Regions from separate parts of the Ercella succinigenes genome, predicted to be linked through region 1. Evidence: predicted binding sites of a transcription regulator. Region 1 holds the regulator's gene; the other holds the start of a gene.
The links. Region 1 encodes HrcA, which represses chaperone genes, less so after heat shock. Its sites were predicted from a motif close to TGTTAGCACTCNNNNNNNNNGAGTGCTAACA; they were not measured.

Region 2: AC0KSB_RS13525 (co-chaperone GroES) is a predicted target of HrcA. The motif match lies at 1,319-1,349, and genes of this name have one in related genera.

What each region holds. Positions count from the first base shown of each region.
Region 1 covers NZ_CDHP01000059.1:93,269-96,485, reverse strand. The annotation lists gene dnaK (molecular chaperone DnaK) at 1-379, opposite strand, end outside; gene AC0KSB_RS12775 (nucleotide exchange factor GrpE) at 509-1,123, opposite strand; gene hrcA (heat-inducible transcriptional repressor HrcA) at 1,123-2,268, opposite strand; gene hemW (radical SAM family heme chaperone HemW) at 2,428-3,217, opposite strand, start outside.
Region 2 covers NZ_CDHP01000063.1:56,816-60,032, reverse strand. The annotation lists gene AC0KSB_RS13535 (LCP family protein) at 1-557, shown strand, start outside; gene AC0KSB_RS13530 (CvpA family protein) at 599-1,261, shown strand; gene AC0KSB_RS13525 (co-chaperone GroES) at 1,394-1,678, shown strand; gene groL (chaperonin GroEL) at 1,756-3,217, shown strand, end outside.

The DNA.
Region 1 (3,217 bases):
TTTGTGAATCACTAAAATAAGCAGGTACAGTGATAACAGCCTGAGTAACAGTTTCGCCCAGATAAGCCTCTGCATCTGCTTTCAGCTTTTGCAGAATCATTGCCGAAATTTCCTGTGGAGAAAAGCTTTTATCATCTATACTAACCTTATGATTTGTACCCATTTCACGTTTGATAGATGAAACGGTTCTGTCTGGATTTGTCACAGCCTGACGCTTTGCAACCTGTCCAACAAGTCTTTCACCCGTTTTGGAAAAAGCTACTACCGATGGAGTAGTACGATTACCCTCAGCATTTGGGATTACGATAGGTTCGCCGCCCTCAATAACAGCAACACATGAATTTGTAGTTCCTAGATCAATACCAATAATTTTAGCCATGTAAATTCCTCCCGTCCTGTCTTTGTGTATATCACCCTATGACAGATTCTTAAATATTCATCATCTATAATATAAGCAATTATGCTTTATTAACTTAAAATAGTTTCTATGCTTTCAATAATTATTTGACTAATTTGCGACCTTTACGATGCTATGACGTATCACAGTTTCTCCACGAATATAACCTTTTTGTAAAACCTCTACTACTGTAGAAGGGCCCACACTGTCATCCTCAACATGCATAACAGCATCATGCAAATTCGGATCAAAAGGATTGTTGAGACAATCTATTTCGCATACACCGAGGCTTTCCATTATTTCATATGCCTGTTTGCGTGTTAGCAAAATACCTTCACCAATCTTTACAGCTTCTTCATTTTCTACCTGCTCAACAACTTGTGCAGCTCTATCTAAATTATCGAGTACAGGCAGCCATTCTTTTACAACTCTTGTTACAGAATCGATATAAATAGCTTCTTTTTCTTTTTGGCTTCGCCTGCGGAAATTATCATATTCAGCAGCCATTCTTAAGTATTTTTCGCTAATTTCGGCATACTCCGTCTCTTTGGCCTTTAACTGATCCATCAAAGCCTGTATCTCAGAATTTTTTTCCAATTCATCACTATCAGAGCCTGCCTGCTCAGCTTCAGGAGAATTAATATCCTCCACAATTTCCTCTGGCTTATTATCTTCAGCCTGATTTAATTCTGCAGGGTTTTTACCATCTGAATTATTCTTTTTCATTACTGATTGTCCTCCATTCTGTCTTTACCATTTGCAAGACTTCTGATCTGATCATTTATAGTCATTTTAACAAAGTTGATATGCGATATTACTTTGCCATATGTCATTCTTTTGGGTCCTATTACTCCTATTTTACCTGCAACCATATCTCCAAGTTTATAACTGGTGGTTATAAAGCTGCAATCCTGTAAAGCTTCCAGAGTAATTTCCTGGCCTATTCTAACCATATAAGCCGGTTCTGTTTGAATTCTTGAATTATCAGAAGATGTTTTGAATTCAGCATTTTTGTAAAAAGCATCAGCACTTTCAGCCTGTAGCTCCTCTTCATCTTTCAATTCACTCATATAGCCGGCAATCAAACCGTCCCTATTTAATGTTTCTAAAAAATCATGAGCTTTGCGCACATCTTGAAATTCTGGTTGAGCTAAGAGCCTGTGACTTCCGTCCAGATATAATTCAAGATGATCTGCCTGTTTTATAGACAAGTAAGCTTCATACATAACCTGATTAAGCAAAGATTCCGGCAAAGGAGTTTGTTTTGCTGCAGCTGCGACGGTAACAAGAGTAATGTCGTCCAGAGTCATACCAGAAAGCCCCTCTTCTATAGCAGCAGCAATCTGCATCAGCTGTCCTGCATCAAGCATATCCGGTATCCTAACAAGTCTGTCTTTTACAACACCTGCTGACAATACAACAACTACCAAAGCTTTTCCCGGTTCAATCATCAGCATTTTTATCTGCTTCAAAAAACTGCGTTTATACTGAGGTGAAAGAACAAGTGAAGTATAATCTGTTTTTTCCGACAAAATTACGGCTGCTTTTTTGATCAGTCCAGTAACTTCATCAAGATTTTCTCTCAAATAAGTTCTAATATTCTCAGCTTCTTCTCTGGAAATATCTTCTATTCTCAGTAAATGATCAACATAAGCCCGGTATCCCTTGTCTGACGGTATTCTTCCGGCAGAGGTGTGAGGCTGTTCCAAATACCCCAACTCCTCAAGCTCAGCCATTTCATTTCGGATTGTCGCAGGACTGACATTAAAATGATATTTACTAACCAAGCTTTTTGAACCTACAGGTTCAGCGGTATTAATAAAATCATCTACAACAGCCTTTAGAATTTGATTTTTCCTGTTGTTCAGCACCTTACGACTCACCCCTTTTTCATAAATTAGCACTCACACAACGTGAGTGCTAAAGATAATTTATCACCAGAGTCGTATTATGTCAATCTACATAGGCAACTTAAAGTGGAGGACTTGTTAAATCTTCATGAACAGCAGGTGAAAACAATGTGGTAAAGTCTATACAAACTCCATAAACACCTGATTAGCAACATCTATACCAAGTTTACTTAAACGTACTGATTTATCATCAATAACAATTAAGCTTCGTGCTAATAAGCGTTTTAATTCATCAGCAAAAATTGTTCTGAGATCAATTCCATACTTATCAAAAAAGCCTTCGAAACTAATACCTTTAAGCAAACGAAATCCTAACAGCATAGCTTCTTTGTATCGTTCCTTTTGATCAATATAATCGATTTGATCGGCAGCAGCAAAAGCTTCATTCTCATTTTGCCACAAAGCGATATATTTATTAATATCAGTGCAATTTCCCCTGCGCACAAAATTCAAAAAGGAATGTGCTGCGGGGCCAAAACCATAATACGGCTCAGCATGCCAATAAACAAGATTATGTCTGCATTCTGAGCCTGGACGTGCTGCATTGCTTATTTCATAAGGAATTATTCCTGCTTTTTCAAGCATTGCACATGATGTATGATACATTTCACGTTCTGCCTCTTCCGAGGGAAGCAAATCGGGTTTAGCATGGTAAGTATCATAATAACTTGTTCCTTCTTCAAGAATCAAAGAATAGTATGATACATGTTCTATTGGTAAATCAGTTAAACAATCGATCGTAGATTTAACATTTTCAAGAGACTGCTGTGGCAAACCTATCATTATATCTGCGCTTATTCTACTGATACCGGCATTGAAAGCGAGATTTACACTTTTTTCAAAATCTTTGAAACAATGAATACGACCCAAGTTTCTGAGAAGTTTTTCCTGTTTAGCTTGTAATCCTAAG
Region 2 (3,217 bases), on a different contig from region 1:
ATGGTGAAATAGAACAGATGCAGATTCCGATAGAAGGATATTTTACAGAGAGTAATGGACAAAGCTGGGTAAATCTTTGTGACTTTAACGGTATGATACCTCATCTGCAGGAATTTATCTTCGGTCAAAAATTCCCCTTTGACCCGGTAAAAGAAATACCGGGGGCTCCAAACGGTAACTTGTCGATGAGTAGTACAACAACTGCATCGACTCGGAGTACAACGACAGTACAGACAACAACCATACAGGAAGAGACAACAACTGAAACAATAGAACCAACGACGGCTGCGCCCCAAACGCAGCCTTCTGCATCTGAAGAAACAAAAGCAACGACTACGGTGAAGCCTGAGCCAACACCTACACCAAAGCCTACACCAAAGCCTACGCCAAAGCCGACACCTAAACCTACACCTACACCTACGCCAAAGCCGACTCCTGCACTTACACCTACGCCAAAACCGGAAAATCCAACCCCAACTCCATTACCAGCTCCAAGTCCAAATCCAAATCCAGGTGATGGCGACAATGCTGACTTAGCAGAAGGTAATCCAATATAATCACCAGAAAACAGTAGTTTTTTATCAATCTGAGGAGAGACATGATTACAGATATTATAGTAATAGCATTTATACTTATTATGGCTTTTATTGGCTGGAAAAGAGGATTTTTACTGACCTTGATCAGTCTGGCCACTACTCTTATATCGTTGGCTGTAGCCTGGTTCCTGATGGGGCCAATGACAAGGGTGCTTGAAAAAGCGCCTTTTTTGCAACCTTTGGCAGAAAGAATAGAGGCAAAAACTATTGAACCGTTGCAGGCATCAGGAGAAACCGTTGCCGAGGCTATTGCTGGATTTGGCCTGCCGAGTGCCGTTGAACAGCTTTTGATCGGCAGTTTTGCAGATTCTTCCGGCGGTCAGACAGCCTGGCAGGACTTGTCATCAATGATGTTTCGCTTTGCTTTATCTGCAGGTCTGTTTTTAATCATTACGTCAGTCATCATCATTCTGATCGTTATGATAGGCCGTAAGCTCACAGATTTTATGGATAAATTACCTTTGCTGGGTTTTGCAAATCGTTTTACCGGTTTACTGATTAATTTGATTTTTGCCCTTGTAATAGTACATGTGATTCTTTTTATCGCTGCACTCCTTGCACCTTTGTCAGAAAATATCAGCAGCTGGCTGGAAAGTTCGGCAGTCTTGTCCTGGTTTTATCAGGCAGAAATCTGGCATGGACTTTTAGACACAAATTTTTCATAATTTTTCACAATCGAATAACTTGACAAATCACTGCAAAAACAATATATTAGACTCTGGAATTAGCACTCAATAGTTTAGAGTGCTAATGAATTAATAAAGCGTATTTTATACACAATAAAGGAGGCAAAAACTATGACCATTAAACCTTTAGGTGACAGAGTTGTCATCAAAATGATTGAAATGGAAGAAACTACAAGAAGCGGTATTGTTCTGCCTGGTTCAGCTAAAGAGAAGCCGCAGGTTGCCGAGATTGTTGCTGTAGGGCCTGGCGGTCTTGTGGACGGCAAAGAAGTTACAATGCAGGTAAATGTTGGTGATAAAGTTCTTATCAGCAAATATGCCGGCACAGAAGTAAAGATGGATAATGTAGACTACACTATCTTGAAACAAGGCGATATTCTGGCAATTGTAGAATAATCAGAAATTTGACCGGTTTTTTATTAATAATTAACAATAGTTTTGAAAAAACATATACTCACAGGAGGTAGATAGAAATGGCTAAAGATTTACAATATGCAGAAAACGCCAGACATGCTCTGGAAAGAGGCGTAAATAAACTGGCTGATACAGTTAAAATCACTCTCGGTCCAAAGGGTCGTAATGTTGTTTTAGACAAAAAATTCGGTTCACCTATGATAACCAATGACGGTGTAACAATCGCAAAAGAAATCGAACTTGAAGACCGCTTTGAAAATATGGGTGCTCAGCTGGTAAAAGAAGTTGCAACAAAAACAAATGATGTCGCTGGTGACGGTACAACAACTGCTACTTTGCTGGCTCAGGCAATTATTCGTGAAGGTATTAAGAATATTGCTGCAGGTGCAAATCCGATGATTCTGCGCAAGGGTATAATGATGGCCGTTGATACTGCTGTAAAAGGTATACAGGACAATTCCAAAAAAATCTCCGGCAAAAAAGATATTACCCGTGTTGCTGCAATTTCAGCAGATGACAGCTATGTAGGCGAACTGATTGCAGATGCCATGGAAAAAGTGACTAATGATGGTGTAATAACTGTTGAAGAATCAAAAACCATGGGTACCGAGCTTGAAATTGTTGAAGGTATGCAGTTTGACCGTGGTTATGTTTCTGCTTATATGGTTACTGATACAGATAAGATGGAAGCTGTACTTGATGATGCATATATTCTGATTACAGATAAAAAGATCAGCAATGTTCAGGATTTACTGCCACTTCTTGAAAAAGTTGTTCAGACAGGCAAAAAACTGGTAATTATTGCAGAAGATGTTGAAGGTGAAGCGCTTTCTACTCTGGTTGTTAATAAACTGCGTGGTACATTCACCTGTGTTGCTGTTAAAGCTCCTGGTTTTGGTGATAGAAGAAAAGCCATGCTGCAGGATATAGCTACTTTGACCGGTGGTGAAGTAATTACAGAAGAACTCGGCCTTGATCTTAAAGAAACCGAACTTGAGCAGCTCGGACGTGCACGTCAGATCAAAGTTCAGAAAGAAAATACAATTATTGTTGACGGTGCTGGATCAGATGAAGACATCAAAGCTCGTGTCGCATCTATTCGCTCACAGATTGAAGAAACAACTTCTGATTTCGATCGTGAAAAACTCCAGGAGCGTTTGGCAAAGCTTTCAGGTGGTGTAGCTGTTATCAAAGTTGGTGCAGCAACCGAAACTGAGATGAAAGAAAAGAAACTGCGTATAGAAGACGCACTTGCTGCAACCAGAGCCGCTGTTGAAGAAGGTATTGTTGCAGGTGGTGGTACTGCTTATATCAATGCTTTGCCTGGTGTTGAGGGAATGATTGCTGATCATTCAGGCGATGTAAAAACTGGTATACGTATCGTTCTGAAAGCCCTAGAAGAACCTGTACGCCAGATTGCAGCCAATGCAGGTCTTGACGGCAGTGTTATCTGCGAAAAGGTTAAGAACAGTGATGTAGGTATCGGCTTTGACGCTCTCAATGAAGAATATGTCAATATGA